2 regions of the Vibrio scophthalmi genome follow, and region 1 is predicted to be linked to the other one. Evidence: riboswitches for the same ligand, from Rfam matches in the RefSeq annotation. Region 1 holds a riboswitch; the other holds the start of a gene.
What was found. A riboswitch is a leader RNA that binds a small molecule or an ion and turns the genes downstream of it on or off. The one in region 1 is predicted to bind lysine.
Positions count from the first base shown of each region.

Region 2: it holds a riboswitch for lysine, as region 1 does, so the genes downstream of both, RJD38_RS01065 (Na+/H+ antiporter NhaC family protein) here and lysC (lysine-sensitive aspartokinase 3) in region 1, are expected to answer to the same signal.

Region 1 is NZ_CP134271.1:1,834,116-1,841,904, forward strand. It holds gene RJD38_RS08485 (type IV pilus twitching motility protein PilT) at 1-84, shown strand, start outside; gene RJD38_RS08490 (PilT/PilU family type 4a pilus ATPase) at 99-1,199, shown strand; gene lysC (lysine-sensitive aspartokinase 3) at 1,266-2,618, opposite strand; lysine riboswitch at 2,747-2,926, opposite strand; gene RJD38_RS08500 (pyridoxal-phosphate-dependent aminotransferase family protein) at 3,083-4,204, shown strand; gene RJD38_RS08505 (PglL family O-oligosaccharyltransferase) at 4,284-6,053, opposite strand; gene uvrA (excinuclease ABC subunit UvrA) at 6,236-7,789, opposite strand, start outside.
Region 2 is NZ_CP134271.1:256,794-264,582, forward strand. It holds gene hisG (ATP phosphoribosyltransferase) at 1-759, opposite strand, end outside; His leader region at 812-946, opposite strand; gene RJD38_RS01065 (Na+/H+ antiporter NhaC family protein) at 1,163-2,758, opposite strand; lysine riboswitch at 2,870-3,053, opposite strand; gene RJD38_RS01070 (H-NS family nucleoid-associated regulatory protein) at 3,573-3,980, shown strand; gene RJD38_RS01075 (inosine/guanosine kinase) at 4,085-5,389, opposite strand; gene RJD38_RS01080 (hypothetical protein) at 5,482-5,751, opposite strand; gene mnmA (tRNA 2-thiouridine(34) synthase MnmA) at 6,075-7,196, shown strand; gene hflD (high frequency lysogenization protein HflD) at 7,224-7,789, shown strand, end outside.

The sequences.
Region 1 (7,789 bases):
GAACAAAATGCCAAACTTTTGATCGCCAAGGGCTTGGTCGATCAAGCTGAGGTTGAGCAAAAAATTGGCTCGCTAGATTTCTAAAGGAGCAAAACAATATGGATGCCTTCCTGCAAGGAATGAGTGAGCAAAAAGCGTCAGATTTGTATATCACCGTTGGCGCTCCAGTGCTTTATCGTGTTGATGGTGAATTACAGCCACAAGGCGATAAGCTTGCTGAGCAAGAGGTGTTCGCGTTATTGAACTCGTTAATGGATAACGAGCGCTTGAGCGAGTTTAAACGCAGTCGTGAAGCGAATTTTGCCGTGGTGCGAGATTGCGGACGATTTCGTGTTTCTGCCTTTTTTCAACGTGAGCAACCCGGGGCGGTAATTCGACGTATCGAAACGAAGATTCCAACTTGTGAAGAACTTAATCTCCCTACGGTGTTGCAAAAGCTGGCGACCACCAAGCGAGGTTTGGTGCTGGTGGTTGGAGCAACCGGTTCTGGTAAATCGACCACCATGGCGGCAATGACTGGCTATCGAAATCAACACCGCAGCGGTCACATTCTCACCGTGGAAGATCCGATTGAATTTGTTCACGAACATCAGGGCTGCATTGTGACTCAGCGTGAAGTCGGCCTCGATACTGAAAGCTATGAAGTCGCCCTGAAAAACTCGCTGCGCCAAGCGCCGGATATGATCTTAATTGGTGAGATTCGTAGTCGAGAAACCATGGAATATGCAATGGCGTTTGCGGAAACCGGTCATCTGTGTATGGCAACCTTGCACGCTAATAATGCCAATCAAGCGTTAGAGCGTATTTTACATTTGGTGCCAAAAGAGAAAAAAGAGCAGTTCTTATTTGATTTGTCGATGAACCTGAAAGGCGTGGTTGCTCAGCAGTTGCTGCGAGATAAAAATGGTCAAGGTCGTCATGGTGTTTTTGAAGTGCTGCTCAATAGCCCTCGCATCGCTGATTTGATCCGTCGTGGTGAGTTGCACGAAGTGAAAGCGACCATGGCGAAGTCGCAGCAGACGGGTATGCAGACTTTTGACCAGTCGTTATTTCAGTTGCTGGTTGATGGCAAAATTAGTGAAGAGGATGCGCTGCACAGTGCTGACTCTGCCAATGATTTACGCATTATGCTTAAAACGGAGCGCGGAGAGTCTTTAACGAGTGGATCTCTGGCTGATATCACCATTGATATGGACTGATAGGGCTGTTGTGGACCAAAACAAAAACCGAGCTCGCAGCTCGGTTTTTTATTTTTGGTTTCAAGACTATTTTTCAAATAGCTCTTGATGGAGCTTTTGGATCGCTTGGCGTGACACCGATTCATGCAGTAAGAAGCATAAGTTGTGCGGGCTTGCGCCGTAGCAAATCATACGTAAGTTGAAATCTTCTAGGGTGCCAAACACTTGTTTTGCGTAGCCGCGGCTTTCGCTCATGTTGTTACCGATCAGCGCCACTAAACATAGATTGTGTTCTACCTCGACAGTGCATAGTGCTTCTAGCTCTTCACGTGCCGCGCTTGGTAATTGTGGTGCGCCGCCAGATGTGCCCGTTTGATCGAGAGTAAGTGACACACTGATCTCCGAGGTGGTGATCAAGTCCACTGAAACTTTATGCTTGGCCAGAATCTCAAATACTTTCGCGAGGAAGCCATAAGCATGGAACATATTAGCACTGTGTAGCGTTACCATAGTTTGATTACAGCGCAGGGCTAGTGCACGGAAAAGAGGTGAGCTTTGCACCTGATGACGGATCCATGTGCCGCCTTTTTCTGGCTCTTTTGATGATCCGACAAATACCGGAATATCATGGCGTAGCGCTGGTACTAACGTTGAAGGGTGCAGGATCTTGGCGCCAAAGTTGGCCATTTCAGATGCTTCACTAAAGCTAATCTCTGGAATTGGAGACGCTTTTTCTGCAATACGAGGATCGGTGGTGTAAATACCCGGAACATCAGTCCAGATCTCTAAACCTTCTGCTTTAACGGCTTCCGCAATCAAAGCGGCACTGTAATCACTGCCTCCGCGACCGAGAGTCGTGGTGTTACCGAGCTCATCAGAACCGATAAAGCCCTGCGTGATGACAACGAATTCTTGGCAGAGAGGGACTAAATGTTGTGTCGCTAACTGAGCGGTTTGTTCTACATTCGGTTCGGCTTTGCCAAAGGTATTATCTGTGCGTAGTACTTGGCGGATATCAAAACGTTGTGCTTTGATGCCACGCTCTCGCATCAGTTGAGCAAGTAGATGCGTTGACATTAGTTCACCACAGGCGACTAAGTGATCAGTGAGTTTATCTGTTGCTTGAATCGAAGCGGCTTCAGCAAGGCTGGTGACGGTATCGAGAATTTTGTAAATCTCAGCGGCGGTATTGGTGGCATCTTCAAGTTGGCCAAGTACTGCTTCATGAATTTCTGCAATTTGGCTTAAGATTTGGCTACGTTGCTGTTGTTCTTGTACGCCATTAGCCAGTTCAACTAATAGATTGGTTACGCCAGAGCAGGCGCTACTAACGACTAATCTGGTGCTAGGGTTATTTTCAATGATGGCCGCACAACGGCTCATTGCTTCAAAGTTTGCGACACTTGTACCGCCAAATTTGGCGACATTAAAAGAGCTCACAGTATTTCTCCCACGACTTCCTAAATTGTTGTTGGAATCCCAACGTCCGATGTTTTGTGTTTGATGATTCAAACGAGAAGAGAATTTCCTGAGCGGTATAAAGAGGTTCGTATTTATTGTGAATAGTTCACCTCAGAAGCGCTTCATCAGGCGGTGCTGATGACAATTGATGAGAATCAACTCAAGTCAACCGACTGCTCTAATCCGACAATTTAGCGCAATCTCGGCACTGCTCTCCCTTCAACACACCGTATCGGAGTTGTGGCTCCACGATGCATCTACCTAGGCAGCGCTCCTCTTCTGTGATTAAATATTGAACGTTTTTATGTGACCAAAGTCAATTAAAAATTTACAAATATAACAAAATCGCTGCTAACTAGACTTACGGCCAATTGTTGTTAGCAAGGTATTGTTCTATGGTGAATTAGCTTGAGATTAATCCTGATATACAGCAAGGAGTGACAATGACGATTACCAGCTTTATTCCACCACACCGAACCTTAATGGGGCCGGGGCCATCTGATATTTCGCCACAAGTATTGCAAGCGTTGAGTCGCCCAACCGTTGGTCATTTAGATCCGCTTTTTATCGCTATGATGGATGAGTTAAAGCAACTCTTAAAATACGCTTTTCAAACTGAAAATGAGTTTACCATTGCGCTTTCAGCCCCGGGAAGTGCGGGTATGGAAGCCTGTTTTGTTAATTTAATTGAGTCGGGCGATAAAGTGATTGTGTGCCGCAATGGGGTATTTGGCGAACGGATGCGAGAAAATGTGATCCGCGCTGGAGGCGAGGTTGTAGTGGTGGATGATGAGTGGGGATACCCAGTCTCTATCGACAAGGTGCGTCAAGCGCTGGTGGAGCATCCGGATACTAAGATCGTAGCCTTTGTACATGCCGAAACGTCCACAGGAGCGCTCTCCGATGCGCAAGCGCTAGGAGCGCTAGCTAAGCAATATGGTGCTCTGACGATTGTGGATGCCGTAACCTCACTCGGTGGTGTGCCATTAAAAGTGGATGAATGGCAGTTAGATGCTGTTTATTCAGGCAGCCAGAAATGTCTTTCTTGTACGCCAGGCTTATCACCATTGACTTTTTCCGCCAAAGCGATTGAAAAAATACAGGGTCGTACCACGCCGGTGCAGAGTTGGTTTCTCGATCAGAGCCTAGTATTGGGCTATTGGAGTGGTGAAGGTAAGCGGAGTTATCACCACACGGCGCCCGTAAACAGTTTATATGCGCTGCATGAAGCATTACTGATTCTGCGACAAGAAGGGTTAAAGAATGCTTGGCATCGTCACCAATTGATGCATGAAAAGCTCAAATTGGGTTTGGAAAAGTTAGGTTTTGAATTTGTGGTCGAACAAGCGTATCGCTTACCACAATTGAATGCGGTTTTTGTTCCACAAGGTATTGATGAAGCGAAGGTGCGTAGCCATTTGCTACAGACTTACAATCTCGAAGTCGGTGCTGGGCTTGGCGCTTTGGCGGGTAAAGCGTGGCGCATAGGTTTGATGGGATATGGCGCAAGAGAAGAGAATATTGCGTTGTGTCTGCGAGCCTTAGAAGAATCCATCACGCAATAATCTTGTTCAGTGCGTTAGACAAAGCGCTAGATACCAACCTGGTAGGAACGAGTAAGAGCGGCCCTGAGGCCGCTCTTTTTTATTGAGCCGAGGAGGGCTTTAGTGCGTTGATATCTGGAGCGATATATTGCACTTTGTCAAAGTCTCGATTTGGGAACAGGAACTTTGCTTCGCTGCGAATTTGCTCGGCTTTCTGTGTCTCTTCAATGCCTTGATAGGCCAAGATTAGGTTGTTATAGAAAGCCGGACGCGGCTTGTGTTTAATGATCTGCAAAGACCAATCAATATAAGGTTGAATGTAATCTGGATTTTGACTCATCAAACCAATATTGAGATAGGTGTTATACACATCCCAATCATAGCGATCTTTCCAGACAATGGGGTTGCTGACACTATTAAGGATATCTGGATTTTTAGGGCTCGATTTCTCAAATTGGGTTAACACAGAGTTAGTGTGTAATGAGCTGAGCATATACAGACTTACTGTAATCGGAACCACTAGGCTCATCACTCTCAACAAGGTTTGAGTGATGCGACTAAAACCAGCGGCTCGATATGAGTTTGCTCGTTGATCGATCCAATATAATAAAATAATGAACGTTAGCCAGTGTACCATCGAGTGGTAAAACGGATACTCCAGTTGGCTGTGCAGGATGATCGGCACCAGTAAGCCAAACATCGCCAGTCGAGTGCCTTTTTTACATTGGTAGATACGAATCAAGACAAAGAGCGCTGCTAAGAAAATGGCCAAAATCGGTAATAGCCCACCTTCGACCGCCCAATACAACAGTTCGTTATGTGGATGATCTAGCGCTGGTAAACCAATATGGTAGTCAGGGTTGAGCTGATGCTGGCGAGCGGTGTAGAGCATGTAGTCCGCTTCAAAATTACCATAACCATAACCGGTAAATGGCTTTTCAATGAACATGTCTAGCGCTTGAGGGAACATATAGCTGCGCGGGCTTTCTAAATTGGCTTTTGCCGCCATGAGATCTGCGCTGCCTGATGTTTGCATCATAGGGCCAATCAGACCTGCCATGACACCGATCACCGCCGAGAGGCACCAACCAATTACGCGTTTATGAGTCGCAAAGCGATACAGATATGGCAGAACCAGAGCGACCGCGATAATAGCGCCTAACCAGCCTGTTCGCGAAGCTAACACAATCAATAGCGGAATCGTTAGGGCTGGCATGATGTAGAGTAGGCTAACATCACTCAGTTTACGTTGATATTTGGTCGGCTGGCGAGCCAGTAAGTAGCCAGAAATAGCTAAGCCGGTCGCAAGAAAGCTGGCCATCACATTGGGTTGTTGAAAAATGCCATAAGGGCGATTTTGCACTGTGTTGTAACCAAGCCAGTTGCCCGGTTCTAATAGCCAATATTGCACCCAACCTAGTAATGCTTGAATGGCAACGGCAATCACGATGAACCATAACAAACGTTGTTTCTGGCGATTGCTAAAACGAAATTGCTGCAAGGTTACAAATAGCAAAAAGCCAAACCAAAGGCCAGTTAAGCGATTAATCGCGAGTAGAAATTCGGCATTAGGGTAGAGTGCGGGTGCTGTTAGCATTAGGCAGCTAATAAACAACACTATGGTCAGCTTGTTGTAACGTATTACACCCGCAGTGCCAATTTGATACAGGCCAATGGCAATGGTTAATGCTAAAGCAATCCAAGTGGTGGCATTAAATGATAAAGCCAATCCTGATCCGCCAGGGTTCGGCATAAAAAAGTGCATGGCAACAATGAAAATAAGCCCAATCGAGGCTAAAAATGGGCGGATGAGTGGCAATCTTGGTACTTGAGGCTCAAGTTGCGTTCCGGTTACATGTAGGGTTGCCATATAGTAGGAGTCACTTTTACAAAAATAAAACCAGCGTATGATACGCTGGTTTCGAAGGACTGTTGACCTTTTGAGCTAATTTTTGCAGCGGTTGTTGGTTATTTATTCAAGTCAAAGGCTTTGAAATATAAGCGCTCTGCCTGGTAAATCACTTATGCCGCCACAAATAGCATCAACCGTGATTACTTTAACATCTCTTTGAGGAAGTGCGCGGTATGCGAGCCTTTGACCTTAACCACCTCTTCCGGCGTGCCTTGAGCAATAATTTCACCACCACCTTGGCCACCTTCTGGGCCTAAATCTATAATCCAGTCCGCGGTTTTAACCACATCTAAATTATGCTCGATGACCACGACGGTATTGCCATGGTCACGTAAGCGGTGAAGTACAGTCAACAGTTGCTGAATATCGTGGAAGTGCAAACCAGTGGTTGGTTCATCCAAAATATACAAGGTTTTACCGGTATCTCGCTTCGATAATTCACGAGCCAGTTTGACGCGTTGCGCTTCACCACCAGATAGCGTGGTGGCTGCTTGGCCAAGGCGGATATAAGAAAGCCCCACATCAATCAAGGTTTGTAGTTTGCGCGCAATCACTGGCACGGGATCGAAAAACTGACGTGCGTCTTCAACGGTAAGTTCCAACACTTCATCAATACTTTTCCCTTTGTAACGTACATCAAGCGTTTCGCGATTGTAGCGTTTACCTTTACAGGCATCACAAGGCACATAGACATCGGGTAAGAAATGCATTTCTACTTTGATAACCCCGTCGCCCTGACACGCTTCACATCGACCACCACGTACGTTAAAGCTAAATCGACCCGGTTTATAACCGCGGGTACGTGCTTCTTGAGTACCGGAAAATAGTTCGCGGATTGGCGTAAAAATACCCGTGTAAGTTGCTGGGTTTGAGCGTGGCGTACGACCAATTGGGCTTTGGTCGATATCGATTACTTTATCGAAATGCTCTAAGCCTTTAATTTTCTTAAATGGCGCAGGGACTGCGGTGGTTGCGCCGTTTAACTGGGTGTGAGCGATCTTAAAGAAGGTATCATTGATTAAGGTCGACTTCCCTGAGCCAGAAACGCCAGTGATACAGCTGAATAAGCCAACCGGAATCGTTAGATTAACGTCTTTTAAGTTGTTGCCTGATGCGCCAATCAGTTCGACGACCTTTTTCTTATCAAACGGTGTTCGAACTGGAGGGACAGCGATTTGTTTCGCCCCCGATAAGTATTGGCCGGTTAGCGATTCTGGTTCGGCAATAATGTCAGCCATGGTGCCTTGAGCAACCACTTGGCCACCATGAACCCCAGCGCCAGGACCGATATCGATCACGTGATCAGCGCTGCGGATTGCATCTTCGTCGTGCTCAACCACCAAAACGGTATTGCCCAGATCACGCAGATGCACCAATGTTTTGAGTAGTCTTTCATTGTCACGTTGATGCAAACCGATAGAGGGTTCATCAAGTACATACATCACACCAACCAAGCCTGCACCAATTTGACTGGCCAGACGAATACGTTGCGCTTCTCCGCCAGAGAGGGTTTCTGCGCTGCGTGATAGGTTAAGATAGTTAAGACCAACGTTGACGAGAAATTCCAGTCGGTCGTTGATCTCTTTCATTACCTTTTCCGCAATTTTAGCGCGTTGCCCTTCCAATTTTAGTTGGGCAAAGAACGTTAACGCATCAGCAATGCTCAGTTCGACAATCTCAGGTAAGGCGGTATC
Region 2 (7,789 bases), 1.6 Mb from region 1:
CAACACCGTTGGATCTTCCGCCCCCGGTAGCAAGGCTTTCACTTGCTCTAAACGATCTACAGGCGCGTGTAACATGATGTATTTTGATTCTTTTGCTTGTTGTACACCTTGCATACGAGTCAGCAGCTTGTCGATTAACGCCTGTTTGTCAGCGGCAAATTCACCAGTGCGTTGAATCAGAGTCGCTTTAGAGCGGAAAATGACTTCTGCTTCTTTCAAGCCATTGGCTTCAAGTGTTGCACCCGTTGACACAAGGTCAGCGATTGCATCGGCTAAACCCGCACGAGGTGCAACTTCGACCGAACCAGTCAGCATACAAGTAGAGAATGGGATACCTTGCTCATCCATATAGGCTTTCAATAGGTGTGGATACGTGGTTGCGATACGTTTACCCGCCAAATCTTGTGGCCCTTGGTATTCTTGATCTTTGTTAATCGCAATAGAGAGACGGCAACCACCAAAGTCTAAACGGCGTAACTGTAGAAACTCATTTGGCTCACCGAGCGCTTTGCGATCTAAGCGAACTTCCTCTAGTTCGTTCTCGCCAATAAAGCCCAAATCAACCACACCATCCATAATCAAACCAGGAATGTCGTCGTCACGAACCAGTAACAAATCAATTGGCATATTTTGCGAATGAACCACTAGGCGCTCACCCATGATTGTGAATTTTACGCCGCACTGTTTCAGCAGTTGCTGACACTCTTTACTTAGGCGACCTTTCTTTTGAATTGCGATTCTTAGGCGTTGTGTTTGCATTGCGATATCCCTGTGCAAATTTCTGATAATTCTTAGTTTTCAAGCCATTAAAATTGAAAAACCCTCGGAAGATGTGAGTCTCCCGAGGGTTAATTCTAAAAATCTTTGATTTAGCCTCCGGGAGTTTCCTGTCCCCCGGGTATGCGTTCATCTCCCGAAAGACTACATTGGGTGATGGTGATGATGAATATTCATTACTAATTTACGCATACTTATAAGCTCTTCAATTCCGCTTGGTTGATTACCACACTAACCAAGCCATTAACTTTTTTCAACCTTTAATTTAAGTTTTTTTAAACGCACTACACACACTTATTCGATCGACTGCCTTAACTGAGTTAGCTTAAAACAAAAAAGAGGACCTAAGCCCTCTTCATCAAACAAAGTCACCCAACTGTGGTGGTTACTGTGTCGTCATTTTTGATTTTGACAGTATATTCAATACAAAACACACCGCCACAAATGCAGCACTACACGCGGTTAGAGACAACATTAGTGATTCTGTCATACCCAGCACAATAAAGCCGATACATGAAATCAGCGCCACCGATAGTGCATAGGGTAGCTGCGTCGTTACGTGGTCAATATGGCAACAACGAGCACCGGTTGAAGACAGGATGGTCGTATCTGAGATTGGTGAACAGTGATCACCGAATACTGAACCGGCTAGTACCGCACTAAGCATTGGTAGCATAAGCGTAATGTCGGTATTCCCCGCCATATCGCCGGCAATTGGCAACATAATACCAAACGTGCCCCATGAACTGCCGGTTGCAAAAGCCATCACACCAGACAATAGGAATAGGATTACTGGCAACCAGTGAGGATTCACATTACCTTGCGCCATCGTCGAAAGGTAGCTACCTGTTTGCATATCACCAATCACAGTGCCAATTGACCAAGCAAAGATCAGAATTAAGATCGCGCCAAACATCGATTTTGCACCAATGACTAAAGTACGCGTCACTTCAATCGCTGGAATACGCTGACGAATGACCGTAATCAAGGCAACAATTAGACCAACTGAACCGCCGTAGATAAGTGAAATGCCGACATTGGTATTTTCAAATGCGCCTAATAGTGCAAATGGCTTACCACTTTCTGCCAAGACTTGACCACCGGTGTACAACATAGAAGCAACGGTCGCAACAATCAGCAATACAATCGGTAGGATCAAATCAGACACTCGACCTTTGTCGCTTTCACGAATATCAAGTTCTTCATCTAACGAACGCGCTTCTTCAAGCTCATCCATTTGGTTTTCATCATCAAAACCACGCCCTTGTGAAGCTGAGATCTCGTGCTCGCGCATCTTACCAACCGATAAGCCAAACCACGCTACGGCAAATACCATTAACAACGCAAAGATAGCGTAAAAGTTCATTGGTACTAAGCGCATGTACGCGCCTAAAGCAGAATATTCCGTAATGCCGTGCGAGACCAAAATACCACTAATAATGGTCATGATGTATGCACCCCAGCTAGAAGCGGGCATCACAACACACATTGGCGCAGCAGTTGAATCAAGAATATAAGCAAGTTTCGCGCGTGATACATAGAAGCGATCAGTCACAGGACGAGAAATCGCACCCACTGCAAGGCTATTAAAGTAATCATCAATGAAGATGAAAATACCTAAAAATGCCGCTAATAGTTTCGCACCGCGTTTACTTTTAATGCGTGATTGAGCCCAGTCAGCAAACGCGCGTGTACCACCAGACAATGTCAGCAGGGCTGTCATCATGCCAAGCAGTAATAGGAAGCCAATAATGCTCATGTTGCCAGCATTCAAAGAGCCATCTTCAACAAAAACACCGAATACGGTATTTTTCACATAGCTAGTCGCACCACCAAGTGAGTAATCTGCAAGTAAAATAGCGCCTAAAACAATACCCGCACCCAAAGAAAGCAGTACGCGACGAGTAATAATAGCCAAGCTAAGAGCGACTACCGGAGGAAGCAATGATAAAGGGGATGTAGCAAAATCGATTAAATTCATGATCTTCAAAAACCAGTAATAATTGGTTAGAGATCTACTGCAGACGCATAAACTACATAGATAGCCTATACATTTAAAAATTAGCGATAGGAAAGTGAATACTTATCCCAAGCCTACAGTAGCGCTCCATAGTTATACAAATAATAGACTATGGCAGTGTTGTCCCTATTCGAGTACAACCCCAGCGAGAGATGTTGATGTATCAGCTCACTTCGGCGGATAAGACCTTTTACGTTTGCTCATTGGCATCACCCCAACAAACGCGACTCATTCATTCCGCTCCTCTACCGCACTATCCAAAGACAATGCTAAATTAAACAATGTTTAACATAGCTTTAACTAAGATAACGCATCAGGTGACGACCATTGTACTTATCTTAAACATCATTTCAATACATCGACCTAAACTTTTATTGCTCTTTTTTAATTACTCCAATCCTTTTCAAGCGGGGCCTTTATATGCAACTAGACCAGAGAGACCGCTCAGTAAAAAACGCATATATTTCATACCGCAGTGTAAAGAGACCGTTAATAACCACTTATATCGACACACTGAATTTATAAAACACCTGCAATCATCATGACAAATAATTTTTCTTTCTGACTAGCATATATGAAACCACGCACTAAACTTAAAGTCGTTACTTCTATCTAAATTGAAGTATGAGGTAAACAATAGAATGTGAAGTGAGCTTAAAACTTACTTTCAAGAAAATCGTTCGTATTATTTTTTATTTAATTTTATATAATTGAATTGTAATATCCACATTACCGGATTAATATCCATTTATCGCTTACTATATTGGTGCAATTTATGTCGGAATTAACAAAAACACTTTTAAACATTCGTAGCCTACGTGCTTTTTCTCGTGAACTAACTCTAGAGCAACTAGAAGAAGCACTAGAAAAATTATCGCTTGTTGTTTCTGAGCGTAAAGAAGCTGACGAAGCTGAATTAGCAGAACGCGCTGAGCAAGAAGCAAAGCTTGCTGCTATTGCTGAACAAATCGCAAAAGACGGTATTGATGTAGAAGCACTAATTAGTGCACTTGCTGGTGAAACTAAAACAAAAACTAAAGCAAAACGTGCACCACGCCCTGCAAAATACAAATATGAAGATGCTAACGGCGACGAAAAAACTTGGACAGGCCAAGGTCGTACTCCATCAGCAATCCAAGCTCTACTAGATTCAGGCCGTAAGCTTGAAGAGTTTTTAATCTAGTTTAACGATAGATTAAAATGAGATTTAAAAAAGGCTCCTTATTAGGAGCCTTTTTTTCATCAATTAAAATAATACCCGCTTAATAGCAGGTATTATTTGAACAACTATCTTTCCCAGTATGCTTCTTCCAAGCTATCTTCGCGTTCCGGTAGACCACGAGATAAACGAGGGGAATGTTGCACTAATACTTCATAGCTTGCTCGATTAGAGTATTTGCACACTTGTGAGAATGACGAATACGTTAAGAAAGCGTGAGCATGCTTACTTGAGTTCGGCACGTTTTCTCTATGGTACTTATTTGCTGCCATATCATGCAATAAAGCCGATAACGCAGCATCACCAGCGCCATTAGTATTCTTAATTTTTTCTGGGCCACCCATATAAGGTGATATATGTGAATAGACTTTAATCGGTTCTTCACACAATGCTTTCACTGCCGGACGGCTGAATTCATATTGGTTAAATTCCGCAATACAACCCGGTAATAACGGTAATGAAGTTTCGCGTTTAGCGCCCTCTTCCGTATAACCTGCCATGTAAAGACCTACAGGGCCTGCAGTACAAAGTACAAGATCAACCCAATCTAACGCTTTATCTGAAGCCGCTAGTGGATCAACTTCACCTGTTAAAGCTTCTGCTTCATCTTCATTCATCGCCACAACAGAAACATGGTCGCGTAAAAAGTCTTGCCAGAATTTAGGGTCGTCTTGAATAACGAACTTAGTACCAAGTGTTAATACCACTGGTACATCATATTTCTTCGCATATTCGATAGCACGCATGGTTGCTTCAGGCATAGGGTCGCCTGGCTTACAACGCACTAAATAAGCAGTAAGTACTAAGGCTGATGCATTTTTGAAAATCTTTTCAGGAATGCTATCAGGGCGAAGTTGGTTCATTTGACCTTCGCTAATCGCAAAAGTACGTTCGCCATCTTCGGTAATCAATGCAAAACAACGGCCAATCGCACCTTCAACACCTTGTAGGTAATTAAGATCCATTCGGCTCGATGTATTACACAAATAACGGTAGCCGTAGCTGCCAATTTTAATATCTTGGCTCATAACACCCAGTAATGTTGAGCGGTCATCTGCCAACACTGAGTAGTTATGAAGTGTATTACCAATGGTACCACCCGCATATTCGTTAGTAATAAGCGCTTGGTCTTTCAATTCGTTATATAACGCTTCTGCCGTTTGGTCATCAATAACCAATGAGTGTCCCTTACTCAGTCCGTATTTTTCGATCAGCTCCGAACCGACTTTCGCTTCAATGTCCACTAACGTCTGATCGATACCAATAATATGGGTACGAGACATCTTCTTGCTCTCTTGCGCTTGGCTTACCAATGGGTCGCGAGCATGGACGGGAAAATAGTGCTTCGATTTACGTTGACCAGGAAATTTCATAACTATGATTCTGATTAAGGGATGACAGGAGCGCGGATTCTACCGCGCTGTGGATAGCGCGGCAATAACTGGGATTATAGCAAACGTTTGCCCTATTCACCTTCCATAAAGTAGAGGTCTGGCAGGCTATCTAAATGCTCAGAATAACGCTTCAAATTAAATTCTCCGCCATTTTTCATCACATCAAAAATTTCAATCGAAACCGCACAAGCCATCATCGCAACGGCATCATCACGACTGGTACCACTCATACGCAAGCGCATTAGAGTCTCTGTCACTTTTACTGGATTACGATCTTCAAGCTGATTCTCAATCACTTCAATCAAATCGGCTTCTTCTAATACTTGGTTTTCATCTGTCACTTGGTTGTACCTTCAACTTACCACTTGAATTTTCGCCACTATGCCATATATAGAAGACTTATACCCAAATTACTTGAACATTTAACCGATGGCACGAGTGCCCCTCGAAAGGCCAGCGACATCCGACAGCGAGCACAACAAGACAAGGCCCATACCACGGTAACATCAAGTAAAACGGCTATATCATTAATCGTTAATGCAGACTCTTTAAGCAAAGTGGTTAAAATCCCTTAAATTCGAAGTGTGATTTCGATCTCGGATCTGTCACCGTGAAATGCTTTCTGTTAGAATCTGCCTCCAGTAAATTTTTGTGGTGTTAAGCAATGTCTGAGAACTGTACTGACAACAGTCAAAAGAAAGTCATCGTTGGTATGTCTGGCGGTGTTGATTCATCGGTTTCCGCGTATCTTCTAAAAGAACAAGGCTATCAAGTCGAAGGTCTTTTCATGAAGAACTGGGAAGAAGACGACAACGAAGAATACTGTACCGCGGCCCAAGATCTGGCCGACGCGCAGGAAGTTTGTGACAAGCTTGGCATCCATCTGCACAAAATTAACTTTGCCGCAGAATATTGGGACAACGTGTTTGAGTACTTCCTGGAAGAATACAAAGCAGGTCGCACCCCAAACCCGGATATTCTTTGTAATAAAGAAATCAAGTTTAAAGCGTTCTTAGAGTACGCTGACGAAGTGCTCGATGCCGATTACATCGCCATGGGTCACTATGTTGATCGCTCTTTCCCACAAAACGGTGAAAAACCGCAAATGCTACGTGGTAAAGACAGCAACAAAGACCAAAGCTACTTTTTGTACACGCTAAGTCACGAACAAGTTGGCCGTAGTCTATTCCCTGTTGGTCAGATTGAAAAACCTGAAGTTCGCCGTATTGCGGAAGAACAAGGCCTGATCACCGCGAAGAAGAAAGACTCCACCGGCATCTGTTTTATTGGTGAGCGTAAGTTTACTGACTTCCTTGGTCGTTACCTACCGGCGCAACCGGGTAAAATCGAAACACCTGAAGGTCAAGTAATCGGCGAACACCAAGGTTTGATGTACCACACATTAGGTCAACGCAAAGGCTTACATATTGGTGGCCAAAAAGGCGGCGGCGGTAACGAAGAACCTTGGTACGTAGCAGAAAAAGATCTAAAACGTAACGTTCTTATTGCAGTGCAAGGTGCCGACCACCCACTTTTGAAATCTAATGGGTTGGTTGCATCACAATTACACTGGGTAGATCGCACCCCGATTAAAGAACCGTTAAAATGCACAGTGAAAACACGTTATCGTCAAACTGACATCGCGTGCACTATCATTCCGGTCGATGATGAAACCATCAAAGTGATCTTTGACGAACCACAAGTCGCGGTAACCCCTGGGCAATCCGCTGTATTCTACCAAGGTGATGTTTGTCTTGGTGGTGGTATCATCGAACAACGCATTTAATTGACGTATAACTAGGAGTAACTCTACGTGGCGAATACTCTTTATGACCGTACCATCGCATTTGCTGGTATCTGCCAAGCAGTCGCTTTAGTTCAGCAAGCAGCAAAAAACGGCCATTGTGACTCAGACGCGTTTGAAACTTCACTAAAGGCGATACTAAACACTAACCCAAGCAATACCGTGAGCGTATTCGGCCGCGAGGCCGATTTGAAACTTGGCTTAGAGTGTCTAGTAAAAGGCATTGACAGCACTCCTGCTGGCAGTGAAATTACGCGTTATATCATTAGTTTAATGGCGCTTGAGCGCAAACTAAGTAGCCGTAATGATGCCATGTCTCAACTTGGTGACCGCATCAAAATGCTTGAAAGACAAGCTGACCATTATTCGTTGACTGACGAACAAATGATGAGCAACTTAGCGAGCGTTTACCTTGATGTCGTTAGCCCTGTCGGCCCTCGTATTCAAGTGACAGGCACACCATCTGTACTGCAACAGTCGAGCAATCAAAATAAAGTACGCGCCTTGTTACTTTCTGGTATTCGTTGTGCGGTATTGTGGCGTCAAGTCGGCGGAAAACGCCGCCACTTAATTTT